One region of the Acidovorax radicis genome, then DNA from elsewhere that is predicted to be linked to it. Evidence: riboswitches for the same ligand, from Rfam matches in the RefSeq annotation. Region 1 holds a riboswitch; the other holds the start of a gene.

What was found. Region 1 has a riboswitch for S-adenosylhomocysteine ahead of metH (methionine synthase). Riboswitches for the same ligand answer to the same signal wherever they lie in the genome.
Region 2: linked by a shared signal. The riboswitch ahead of ahcY (adenosylhomocysteinase) and the one ahead of metH (methionine synthase) in region 1 are both predicted to bind S-adenosylhomocysteine.

What each region holds. Positions count from the first base shown of each region.
Region 1 is NZ_CP075184.1:247,045-253,713, reverse strand. It holds gene metH (methionine synthase) at 1-2,051, opposite strand, end outside; S-adenosyl-L-homocysteine riboswitch at 2,117-2,214, opposite strand; gene KI609_RS01085 (sigma-54 interaction domain-containing protein) at 2,326-3,729, opposite strand; gene petA (ubiquinol-cytochrome c reductase iron-sulfur subunit) at 4,134-4,703, shown strand; gene ccoG (cytochrome c oxidase accessory protein CcoG) at 4,802-6,247, shown strand; gene KI609_RS01070 (PACE efflux transporter) at 6,356-6,669, opposite strand, start outside.
Region 2 is NZ_CP075184.1:4,285,124-4,291,792, forward strand. It holds gene KI609_RS19595 (serine/threonine protein kinase) at 1-296, opposite strand, end outside; gene KI609_RS19600 (23S rRNA (adenine(2030)-N(6))-methyltransferase RlmJ) at 535-1,422, shown strand; gene KI609_RS19605 (septal ring lytic transglycosylase RlpA family protein) at 1,440-1,904, opposite strand; gene metF (methylenetetrahydrofolate reductase [NAD(P)H]) at 2,006-2,857, opposite strand; gene KI609_RS19615 (TlyA family RNA methyltransferase) at 2,854-3,855, opposite strand; gene ahcY (adenosylhomocysteinase) at 3,973-5,406, opposite strand; S-adenosyl-L-homocysteine riboswitch at 5,473-5,552, opposite strand; gene KI609_RS19625 (peptide chain release factor 3) at 5,817-6,669, shown strand, end outside.

The sequences.
Region 1 (6,669 bases):
ACGGAATTGGCGGGGTACAGCGCCAACACACCCGACGCCGTGAGCCAGCGGCCTTCAATGATTTTTTTCAGCATGGCCTGGCCGTCGGCAAACACGCGCGTGGCCTCTTCGCCCACGATCTCGTCTTGGAGGATGGCGGGGTACGGGCCGGCCAGGTCCCAGGTCTGAAAGAAAGGGCCCCAGTCGATGTATTTGGCCAGCTCGGCCAGGTCGAAATTACTGAACACCCGGCGGCCCAGCGCGCGCGGCACAGTGGGCTGGTAATGGCTCCAGTCCACCGGGGTCTTGTTGGCGCGGATCTTGGTCAGGGGCCACAGCGGGGTCTGCTTTCTGTTGGCGTGCTGGGTGCGCACCTTGTCGTAGTCGGCGTTGACCTCTGCCACGTAGCTCTCGACGCCATCGCCCAGCAGGCTCTGCGCCACGCTCACGCTGCGCGAGGCGTCGGGCACATAGACCACGGGGCCTTCGTAGTGCGGGGCGATCTTGACGGCGGTGTGCACACGGCTGCAGGTGGCGCCGCCGATGAGCAGCGGGATTTTCTTGATGCGAAAGTGCTCGTCCTTCTGCATCTCGCCCGCCACGTACTGCATCTCTTCGAGGCTGGGGGTGATCAGGCCTGACAGGCCCACGATGTCGGCCCCTTCGACCTTGGCGCGTGCCAGGATCTCGTGGCAGGGCACCATCACGCCCATGTTCACCACTTCGAAGTTGTTGCACTGCAAGACCACGGTGACGATGTTCTTGCCAATGTCGTGCACGTCACCCTTGACGGTGGCGATGATGATCTTGCCCTTGCTGCGCACGTCGCGCCCGGCGGCTTCGTCCTGGCGTTTTTCTTCTTCGATGTAGGGAATGAGGTGGGCCACGGCAGACTTCATCACGCGGGCGCTTTTCACCACCTGGGGCAAAAACATCTTGCCGGCGCCAAACAGGTCGCCCACCACGTTCATGCCGTCCATGAGCGGGCCTTCAATGACGTGCAGCGGGCGGCCGCCCTTGGCCAGGATGGCGCGGTAAGCCTCTTCGGTGTCTTCGGTGATGAAGTCGGTGATGCCATGCACCAGCGCGTGCGACAGGCGCTCACCCACGGTCTTGGGGTGCTCGGGCGTTCCGCGCCATTCGAGCTTCTTGCTCTCGTCCTTGGCGCCGCTCTTGGCGGTTTCGGCGATCTCCACCAGGCGCTCACCCGCGTCGGGGCGGCGGTTGAGCACCACGTCTTCCACACGCTCACGCAGCACGGGCTCCAGGTCGTCGTACACGCCCACCATGCCCGCGTTGACGATGCCCATGTCCATGCCCGCCTGGATGGCGTGGTACAGGAACACCGTGTGGATGGCCTCGCGCACCGGGTCGTTGCCGCGGAAGCTGAACGACACATTCGACACGCCGCCCGACACCTTGGCCCCCGGCAGGTGCTGCTTGATCCAGCGCACAGCCTCGATGAAGTCGACCGCGTAGTTGTTGTGCTCTTCGATGCCGGTGGCCACGGCAAAGATGTTGGGGTCGAAGATGATGTCTTCGGGCGCAAAGCCCACTTCATCGACCAGGATGCGGTAGGCGCGCTCACAGATCTCGATCTTGCGCGCATAGGTGTCGGCCTGGCCTTGTTCGTCGAACGCCATCACCACGGCCGCCGCCCCATAGCGCTTGACGAGCTTGGCCTGGCGCTTGAACGCCTCGACGCCTTCTTTCATGCTGATGGAGTTGACGATGCCCTTGCCCTGGATGCAGCGCAGCCCGGCCTCGATCACCTCCCACTTGGAGCTGTCCACCATGATGGGCACACGCGCAATGTCGGGCTCGGACGCGATCAGCTGCAGAAAACGCACCATGGCCGCCTTGCTGTCGAGCATGGCCTCGTCCATGTTGATGTCGATGACCTGCGCGCCGTTCTCGACCTGCTGGCGCGCCACGGCCAGGGCCTCTTCGTACTGGCCGTTCAGGATCATGCGCGCAAACGCCTTGGAACCCGTGACGTTGGTGCGCTCGCCGATGTTGACGAACAGGCTGCCCTCGCCAATGGAGACGGGCTCCAGGCCGGACAGCTTCATGGGGGGGGGAGATACAGCGGACAAAACAGCAGACATAAGGCTCACCTGCGCAATCGGTTATTTGAAACAGGTGAGCGTCGTTCAATCGTGGCGGCCAAATCCTGCCCGAGCCTGACGGCACCGCCGAAGATGGTCGGCGGGCGTTGCAACGCTCCTCGGGGGGACGGCGGATTTTAAGGGAATGCAGAACCATGCCAGCGCCCCGCCTGCATAAGGCCCTGCGCGCGCCGTTGTTCGACGCTGCCCGGTTGCGCCGCAGTCGCTGCGGGTTCTCTTAGCCGTTTTCACCCACTCCGCTTTGATCGCCCAGCGCACGCAGTTTGCGATAGAGCGTGCGGGTGCTGATACCCAACGCCCGCGCCAGCTCCTGGCGTGTTGCGGCCGTGGTGCTCAGGGCCAAGCGCAGTGCCGCGTCTTCCACGCTGCGCAGCGTGGCATCGCGCCGTGCGTGGGATGCGTGAGGCCCGGCCGCGCCCTGGAATACCCCCACAAGCGCCTGTGCACCGCTGCCGTCGAAGGCATCGAAGGCGAGCGACCGTTCGATGGTGGGCGCGGTCACGATGGCGCCGTCTGTCAGCAGGGCGGCGCGCTCCAGCACGTTGCGCAGCTCGCGCACATTGCCCGGAAAGGGATGTTGCGCCAGGCGGCGCATGGCGGCGGGGGCCATGGCGAGCGCGCGGCCTGGTGCCACGCGCTCGAGCAGGGCGTGGGCCAGCAGGGCGATGTCTTCGGCCCGGTCACGCAATGCGGGCAGCAGGATAGGGAAGGTGCTGAGCCGGTAATACAGGTCTTCGCGAAACCGCCCCTCGGCCACCATGGCCTTGAGGTTGCGGTGGGTCGCGGCCACCACACGAATGTCCGCGCGGCGCAGCTCGGTCTGCCCCACGCGGCGGTAGGTGCCGCTTTCGAGCAGGCGCAGCAGCTTGACCTGCATGGTCATCGGGATGTCGCCCACTTCGTCCAGAAACAGGGTGCCGCCATGCGCGGCCTCCACCAGCCCGGCCCGCGCGGCGTGAGCGCCCGTGAAGGCGCCTTTCTCGTGGCCAAACAGCTCGCTCTCGAACAGGGTCTCGGGCAGGCTGGCGCAGTCCACAGCCACCAGCGCACGGGAGGCCCTGTGGCTCGCCTGGTGCACGGCCCGCGCCGCCAGCTCCTTGCCTGTGCCGGACTCGCCCAGCAGCAACACGCTGGCCTGCGATGGGCCCACGCGGGCGATGAGCTCCAGCACCGCCTGGAATGGCGGCGAACGCCCGATCATCCCCTGCGCGTCTGCCCTGCTCTGGGCGATAGGCAGGGGCTCCATCTTTTCCAGGAAATAGCTTGGTTGGCCGCGCGCGTCACGCAGCGGCACCAGCTCGATCTGCACATAGTCTTCGCCCCTCGGCGTGTGGTGCAGGTGCAGCACACGCTCGCGTTGCCCGCTCAACACGGAGCGGGCCAGCGGGCAGGTCTCGCCCGCCTGGTCGCAGGGCACCGGTGAGTGGTGCGACACCTCGTGGCAGGTGCGCCCAACCACCGGCGCCCCTTGTCCAAACTGGCGCCGGTAGGCTGCGTTGGCGGCCACGATGCGGTACTGGCGGTCGAACAGGATGTGGGGCTCGGGCAAGGCGTCGAGGTAGGCGGTGAGTTCGGGCAGCGCGGGGCTGCCGCTATCGGCGGGTAATGGGGCAGAGATCATGAAGACGGAGCCTGAGAGCAGCGCCCCAGGCAGGGACCGATGGCTGCGATGCGGGTGGCGGTAGTGCCCCCGTGGTGAGATGCCGGGTCGTGCATGTGCCATATCGTGACACCAATGGCATATGTTGTCACCCATCTGGCACCCATTTGGCCTGATGCCCGGCCACCAACCGCGGTTAAGTGCTTGTTTTCACAGGCTTTTTTTACTTGAGCGAGATGCCCGTGGGCTGGCACGGGTCTTGAGTTGCAGCAAGGCATGCACGACCTTTCGGCCATGCAACCCACTTTGCCCAGGAACCCGCCATGACCACCACTGCAATGCCCAGCCCCCATCTACCAGGCGCCCCTGACGCAAAAGACGTGCAGCGCACCCCCAACAAACCCCACGGCCCGCCCCACGCCGATATGGAACGCCGCAACCTCATCCAGGCGACGGCTGCGGCCGGTGGCGTCGCGGCGCTGGCGATGGCCGTGCCTTTTGTCTCCAGCCTGGCACCCAGCGAGCGCGCCCGCTCCTTGGGCGCGGCCATTGAGGTGGACATTGCAGACCTCGCCCCGGGTGAAACGCGCACGGTCGAATGGCGCGGAAAACCCGTCTGGATCGTGCGGCGCACGCCTCAGATGCTGCAAGCGCTGGAAGGGCATGACACGGAGCTTGCAGACCCCCGGTCTGCCAAAGACCAGCAACCAGCCTACGCGCGCAACGCGCAGCGCTCCATACAGCCGGATGTGTTTGTCGCCGTGGGCATCTGCACGCACCTGGGCTGCTCACCCACGCAAGTGCCACTGGGTTCGGCGCAACCGGGGCTTGGCGAGAGCTGGCCGGGTGGCTTCTTCTGCCCGTGCCATGGCTCCACGTTTGACAACGCCGGACGCGTGTACCGCAACAAACCAGCGCCTACCAACCTGGAGGTGCCGCCGCACCAGTTCATCACCGCCACCCAACTGCGGATCGGTGACGACAACAGCGCTTGACGAAGCGGGGGGCTCGCGGGCCGCGCCCCCGCCGCACCCCGGTGCCCCCTGCAACACATTGCACCTTCTCGCCCCCACACCCTGAAACGATGGCCCCAATGCCTGCCACCCTAAAGCCCCCCGCCCCTGCGCCCACCATCGACACAGCGGGCCCCGCAGCCGCCCCACCAGACGACTACATCGACCTGTACGCAGCCCACCAAAAGATCTATCCCCGCTCTGTGGATGGTGTGTTCGCGCGGCTGCGCTGGGCCATGGTGTTTCTCACGCAGATCGCTTTTTATGGGCTGCCATGGTTCGAATGGGGCCCACGGCAAATGGTGCTCTTCGACCTCGGTGCGCGGCGGTTTTACCTGTTTGGACTGGTGTTGTATCCCCAGGATTTCATCTACCTCACGGGCCTGCTCATCATCTCGGCGCTGTCGCTGTTTTTGTTTACCGCCGTGGCCGGGCGGCTGTGGTGTGGGTTTGCGTGCCCACAGACGGTGTACACGGAGATTTTCATGTGGCTGGAGCGCCGCTTCGAAGGCGACCGCAGCGCTCGCATGCGCCTCGACAAAAGCCCCTGGTCGCTGGACAAACTGTGGCGCAAGGCGGGCAAACAGGTGTCATGGCTGGCCGTTGCCGGCTGGACGGGGTTCACCTTCGTCGGTTACTTTGTGCCGATCCGGCTGCTGGGTGCCGAGCTGCTGGCGTTGCACGGCTCCTGGCAATTGTTCTGGGTGGGGTTCTATGGTTTTGCCACGTATGGCAATGCAGGCTACATGCGCGAGCAGGTGTGCAAATACATGTGCCCCTATGCACGTTTTCAGAGCGCCATGTTCGACAAGGACACCCTCATCGTGACCTACGACACCGAGCGCGGCGAACCGCGCGGCGCACGCAGCAAAAAAATGGATCCGAAGGCACTGGGCCTGGGCGACTGCATTGACTGCTCGTTGTGTGTGCAGGTATGCCCCACGGGCATCGACATCCGCAACGGCCTTCAATACGAATGTATCGGCTGTGGGCAGTGTGCGGACGCCTGCAACACCGTGATGGACAAGGTGGCCTACCCCCGTGGCCTGATTCGCTACACCACCCAGACCGGCATCGCGCAGCACCTGAACCCGTGGCAGATTCTGCGGCGCGTGTTTCGCCCCCGTGTGCTCGCCTACAGCGCCGTGCTGACTGCGCTGTGTATTGCCATGCTGGCCAGCCTGGTCACGCGCACGCCGCTGAAGGTAGACGTGGTGCGTGACCGCGCCGCCCTCTCACGCCTGGTGCCCGGCGGGCAGTTGGAAAACATCTACCGCCTGCAGATCATGAACGCCACCGAAAGCAGCGCGCGTTACCGCATCAGCGCACGGGGCCTGGACGGCCTGCACGTCGCATCGGACGCCGAGGTGGACATCGGCCCCGCCGAATCCCGCTGGGTGCCGGTGCGCCTGCAGGTGCCCGATGGCGCAGCCCCCGCGGGCTCGCACAGCGTGTATTTCGATGTACAGGCGCTCGGCAGCCAGGCCCAGGTGTCCGAGAAGTCGGTGTTTATCGTGCCGCGATAGGGCGCAGAGAGCGCGCGGAAACGGCATGCGCAGCGCTCGGCGGGCCAAGAGCCCTGCGGGGTGGCGGTATGTGCCGCTGTGCGGGCATGCGCGCACCCCAGCCCCCAGCTATGCGGCCTGCGCCGACGCTGGCAGGCCAAACACGCGGTCAAACCCCCAGTTGAAGACAAAGGTGTAGCAAAGAAAAAAAACAATCAGCGCCAGGTCCATCACAAAGGCGTCCCACAGGCTCACCTTGAACCACCAGGCAAACAGCGGCACCAGCGTGAAGACCAGCCCGCCTTCAAACCCGACGGCATGCGCAATACGGCGGCGCACGGAGCGGCCGCGCACGGCCTGGCGCGACTCCCAGCGCTCGAAGGCCCAGTTGAACAGCAGGTTCCAGACCACCGCCACGGCCGAGGCGGCCACCGACGCGACGC
Region 2 (6,669 bases), 960 kb from region 1:
GCCAGCAAACGCGCCTCGCCCACGAACGAAGCGAGTCCGGCGTGAAATGTTTGCTGGTCGGAGAACGACCGCACCCAAAGCGACTGCCCTTCTGCTCGGCCGGCCAACGCCGCAGGCATGTACTCCTTGATGGCCACCGCGCGATGCAGTGAATGGTCAAACGCTTTGTAGACCATGCCAAAACCACCCACGCCCAAAAGCGCAAGAATCTCGAACTCGGCCAAGCGGGAGCCGGGTGGCAGCGCGTCGACGTGGCTGACACCACTGGCAGGGGCTGGGGCGGCGCTTTCGGTCATGGTCAAGATAGTTGGCGGGCTTGCGGCATCAAGGGTAAATCAAAAATACACGGCGGGCGCCTAAGCCGCTGCGGGCACCATCATGAAGCATGGTCCACGGGATATCGCAACAAAAGGATTCCTGTATGCCAAAAACATCACGCACGTGGCCATCCTGCACTCCGGCAGGTGTCGATTGTGCCGCGACCCGAAAGCACCCTGGATGAGATCTGCAGGCGCAATCGTTACCATTGGGGCCATGTTCAGTTATCGCCACGCCTTCCACGCAGGCAACCACGCCGATGTGCTCAAGCACACGGTCCTGATTGCCACCTTGCAACATCTCATCGAAAAAGACGCGGCCTTGACCGTGCTGGACACCCATGCCGGCGCGGGCTTGTACCGGCTCGATGGTGACTATGCGAGCACCAGCGGCGAGGCCGCCGACGGCATCGTCCGCCTCTTTGCGCCGACGGTTCCAGCACTTGAGCCGGCGCTCCAAAGCTATGTAGAGATGGTGACTGCCTTCAACCAGGGCAAAACGCTACGGGTGTACCCCGGCTCGCCGTTCATCACGCAGCGCCTGCTGCGCGAGCAAGACAAGCTCAAGCTTTTTGAGCTGCACCCTACTGACTTGCGGGCCCTGGCCGGCAACGTGGCCCAGCTGCAGGCGGGCCGACAAGTGGCTGTGTTGCACGAAGACGGCTTTGAGGGCATCAAAAAGTTTCTGCCCCCACCAGCCCGGCGCGCTTTGGTGCTATGCGATCCCAGCTATGAAATCAAGAGCGACTACGGCAAGGTGCTGGATTTGGCGGCCGATTCGCTCAAGCGCTTTGCCACGGGCACCTACGCGTTCTGGTACCCGATCATCCCCCGCCCCGAAGCGCACGACCTGCCCCGGCGCCTGAAGACGCTGGCCACCAAAGCGGGCAAAAGCTGGTTGCATGCAACGCTGACGGTCAAGTCCAGCAAACTCACGGAGACGGCAGCCGGTGATGTCAAGCGCCCGGGCCTGCCGGCCAGTGGCATGTTCATCATCAACCCACCCTTCACGCTGAAGGCAGCCCTGAAAACAGCCTTGCCACAGATGGCGGAGCTGCTGGCGCAAGACAAACACGCCACCCACACGCTCGAATCGGGCGGCTGAGCGGCCTGAGACCGTGCCTACGGCGCCGGGCAGTCCTGCTCGTCGCTTTCCAGGGCAAACAGCTCAACCGGCTTGAGCCCAAGCCCCATCACACCCAGCGCCTCGGCCGCACCCCGGCTGAGGTCGATCACGCGGTTGCGGATGTGGGGGCCCCGGTCGTTGATGCGCACCACCACCGACCGTCCCGTGGCCTCGCTGCGCACGCAGACCCGCGTGCCAAAGGGCAAGGTGGGGTGTGCCGCGGTCAACGCCCGCATGTCAAACAGTTCGCCACTGGCCGTGCGGCGCCTGTGGAACCGGGCGCCATACCATGACGCGAGTCCCACTTCATCGGCTTGCAGGCCCAGGGGGGAGGCATCGACGCTGACGGGTGGCGGCGCAGGTGGCGGGTCGATCAACATGGATTCCCCCGGCACCGTGAGGAGATTCGGCGCCAGGTCTTGCGGCTGTGCCGACAGGCCCTGGGCCCGTGCAACAGGCAACGCAGCCCCCAAGACACACGCCGCCACAACGCACCCCACCAAGCCTGGCCCAGAGACCAGGAAACCAAGCTGCGCAAACGTGACCCGTCTGCGCCCCGCCATCAGATCCCCAGCCGGCGACAGATTTCGAGAGTCGCCGCGCTTTGGTTCATGGTGTAGAAATGCAGTGCCGGGACGCCTGCACTGCGCAACTGGTCACACAGGTCCGTCACCACATCGAGGCCAAAGGCCTTGATGCTGGCCGTGTCGTCGCCGAACGCCTGCAAGCGCAAGCGAATCCAGCGCGGGATTTCAGCACCACTGGCGTCCGAGAAACGCATCAGCTGCGTCGAACTGCTGATCGGCATGATGCCTGGCACCACAGGCACGTCGACCCCCAGCCGCCGGGCATCCTCCACAAAGCGAAAATACGCATCGCTGTTGTAAAAATACTGGGTGATGGAGGAGTCCGCCCCCGCCAATACCTTGGTCGCATAGGCTTGCAGGTCCGCCTGCGGCGACCTGGCCTGGGGATGCACTTCAGGGTAGGCCGCGACTTCAATGTGGAAATCCCGCCCCGTCTCGGCACGAATGAAGGCTACCAAGTCGCTGGCATAGTGAAACTCGCCCCCCGCGCCATAGCCGCTGGGCAGGTCTCCGCGCAATGCCACCAGGCGCTTGACTCCCATGGCCTTCAGAGTGGCCAACTCCTCGCGCACGGACTGGCGTGTGGCACCAATGCACGAAAAGTGGGACGCGGCGCCCACGCCTTCTGCCAGGATCTCACGCACGGTGCCAAAGGTGCCTTCTTGGGTGGAACCACCGGCCCCATAGGTCACCGAGCAAAAATCGGGCTGCAGGGTGTAAAGCTGCTGGCGCACGCCACGCAACTTCTCCACGCCCTCGGGGGTTTTGGGCGGGAAGAACTCAAAACTTACCGGGAATCCGGTGCCTTGCGCGCTGGCTGCGTTCATGCGGCCCTCCTTGCGTATACAAAAAACTCGCGGTTTCCGTCACCGCCATCGATGGTGCTGGGCAGCCACGCCACCACCGCCAGCCCCTGCTCAGCGCAGGCCTCGCGGATGCGCGTTTCCACCACCCCATACAAGGCTTCATCCCGCACGATACCGCCTTTGCCCACCTGGCCCGGTTGCAATTCAAATTGCGGCTTGACCAGCATGAGCAATGCACTTTCGGGTTTCATCAACGGCACCAGGGCAGGCAAAACCAGCGTAAGGGAGATGAAGGACAAATCGCCGGTGACGAGGTCGAACGCGGGCGTGATGTCCACGGCTTCGCGGCCTTCCCTGCGACGGCGCACGGTGGGCAGTGCCCCCTCGGCGCGGGAATTCTCCCTGGCAACCCGTTCGGCCTTGAAGGCCTCCACGTCCTGCTCCTTGGCATCGTCGCTGTCGTCGTATTCCTCGTCCACCAGGCCGCCATTGCGCATCCAGCTATAGGGCGCGACCGGCTGGGTGTCGTTGTCATCGGGGTCTTGCTCCACACGCTCACACAGCGCTTCTTCGCACGCTTCCTGCAGCGACTCGGCCGTCATGGCGCGGGCGTTCAGGCCCTCCACGCCCACCACGCGCACGTCGCTGCGCAGGCGCTCGTGCAACTGGCCATGGCCTACATCCACACCAATGACCTGCGCTGCGCCCTGCTGAAGCAGGCAGTCGGTAAAGCCGCCCGTGCTCTGGCCCACGTCCAGGCAACGCCAACCGGCCACCGCCAGCCCCGTGGCCTTGAGAGCGCCCTCCAGCTTGAGCCCACCGCGCGAGAGGTACCGGGCTTCGGCGCTGTCGAGCAATTCGACCTCGGCGATGCCAGGAATGTCATCGCCGTTTTTTGTCACCTTCTGCCAAGGCAATCCCTGCGAGAGTCGCCACTGCACACCGGCTGCAATGAGCCGCTGTGCCTGGGACCGGGTGGCGGCATGGCCGCGCTCCACCAAAAACACGTCTGCGCGCATCGCGCCATCCTTTGGAGTCAAATTAGCCCCTAGCGCTTATTGGACAAGCGCTAGCAGCTATGTTTTTTGAAGCAAACATGCATGCAGGCTAACGCCTGCATGCGGCTCACCCGCCGATCAATAGCGGTAGGTTTCGGCCTTGTACGGCCCGTTCTTGCTCACACCAATATAGGCGGCCTGTGCATCCGTCAGCTCGGTCAGCATGGCGCCGACCTTCTTCAGGTGCAGGCGCGCCACCTTTTCGTCGAGCGACTTGGGCAGCACATAAACCTTGCCAGCCTGGTAGGCAGCAGGCTTGGTGAACAGCTCGATCTGCGCAATGGTCTGGTTGGCGAACGACGCGCTCATCACAAAGCTGGGGTGGCCCGTGCCACAACCCAGGTTCACCAGGCGGCCCTTGGCCAGCAAGATGATCTTCTTGCCATCGGGGAAGGTGATGTGGTCTACCTGCGGCTTGATCTCTTCCCACTCGTACTTTTCCATCGACGCTACGTCGATTTCGTTGTCGAAGTGGCCAATGTTGCAGACGATGGCCTGGTCCTTCATGGCGGCCATGTGCTCGTGGCGGATCACATCCTTGTTACCCGTGGTGGTGACGAAGATGTCCGCCTTGTCGGCGGCGTATTCCATCGTCACGACCTTGTAGCCTTCCATCGCTGCCTGCAGGGCGTTGATCGGGTCGATTTCGGTCACCCAGACTTGCGCGCTCAGTGCACGCAGCGCCTGGGCCGAGCCCTTGCCCACGTCGCCGTAACCCGCCACACAAGCGACCTTTCCAGCGATCATCACGTCGGTGGCGCGCTTGATGCCATCCACCAGAGACTCGCGGCAGCCATACAGGTTGTCGAACTTGCTCTTGGTGACCGAGTCGTTCACATTGATCGCGCGGAACAGCAATGTGCCCTTGGCCGACATTTCGTTCAGGCGGTGCACGCCCGTCGTCGTTTCTTCGGTCACGCCAATGATCTCGGCCGACTTGCGTGTGTACCAGGTGGCATCCACCGCCAGCTTGGCGCGAATGGCGGCGAAGAGGATGGTTTCTTCTTCACTGGTGGGCTTGTCCAGCACCGACAGGTCCTTCTCGGCCTTCTGTCCCAGATGCATCAGCATGGTGGCATCGCCGCCGTCGTCCAGGATCATGTTCGGGCCTTCGCCTTCAGCGCCCTTGGCACCGAACTCGAAAATACGGTGCGTGTAATCCCAGTAATCGGCCAGCGACTCACCCTTGACGGCGAACACCGGCGTGCCATTGGCAGCAATGGCAGCGGCGGCGTGGTCCTGGGTGCTGAAAATGTTGCATGACGCCCAGCGCACCTTGGCGCCGAGCGCTTGCAGCGTCTCGATCAGCACAGCGGTCTGGATGGTCATGTGCAGGCTGCCGGTGATACGGGCGCCCTTCAGGGGCTGGCTGGCAGCAAATTCTTCACGGATAGCCATCAGGCCCGGCATTTCGGTTTCGGCGATGCGGATTTCCTTGTGGCCCCAAGCGGCCAGGCCGATGTCGGTGATGCTGCAGTCGGTGTTGACCGGGGCGTTGACGCGTGCGTTCATGATGGTGTGCTCCAAAGCGTGTTTGAAAAACCACTGATCGGGGTGTGAAAAGCTCACCACACGAGAAGTGGATGAGCGTCGTTGCTGAATGACTCCGAGCCTCACGCCCCGCCTTTGCTGGGGGCGCTGCAACGCTCCTCGGATCGGCGCATTATAAAAGCACCGGCGCACCGCAGGCCATCGGCACGCACACTCACTCCCCATTCACACCATTTCCTGCGCGGTGCATCTGCGTGCCCACCCCCATTTGCCGCGTGCGAACCTTGCGCAGGCCCATGCTGCAACGGTTTAGCGCGGATCGCGGAGAACGGGGCGCGGGTGCCCGGTAAAATCCGCGCATCCGGGCGCCTGTGCGCCTACCGCGCCACCTGCCGCAGTGCACGCCCCGACCTTCTTCTGGAAATCCCCCTGTGTCTTACGCCTCCGAAACCCGGCGCCGCCGCACCTTTGCCATCATTTCCCACCCCGACGCCGGTAAAACGACGCTGACGGAAAAGCTGCTGCTGTTCTCGGGCGCGATCCAGATCGCCGGCGCCGTCAAGGGCCGCAAAGCAAGCCGCCACGCAACCTCCGACTGGATGGAGATCGAAAAGCAGCGCGGCATCTCAGTGGCCTCGTCGGTCATGCAGATGCTCTACCGCGACCATGTGATCAACCTGCTCGACACGCCCGGCCACAAGGACTTCTCGGAAGACACCTACCGCGTGCTCACGGCCGTGGACTCGGCCCTGATGGTGATCGACGCCGCCAACGGCGTGGAAGCGCAAACGCGCCGCCTGATCGAGGTCTGCCGCCAGCGCGATACCCCCATCATCACCTTCGTCAACAAAATGGACCGCGAGGTGCGCGACCCGCTCGACATCCTCGACGAGGTCGAGCGCGAACTCGGCATGCCCTGCTGCCCCATCACCTGGCCCGTAGGCCAGGGCAAGAGTTTTGGCGGCATCATCAATCTGCGCACGCAGACCATGACCGTGTTCACGCCGGGCAGCGATCGCGGCCCCAAAGACTTCGAAGTGGTGCCACTGACCGAGGCCGATCGACTGCGCAAGCGCTTTGGACCGTCGTTTGACGATGCACTCGAGAGCATGGAACTGGCCGTCGGGGCGTCTGCCGCCTGGAACCACGAAGACTTCCTGGCGGGCAAACTCACGCCCGTGTTTTTCGGCTCTGGCGTGAACAACTTCGGTGTCATGGAGGTGTTGGACGCCGTGGTGGACATGTCGCCCCCGCCCGGCCCGCGCATCAGCACGCTGCAAGTCA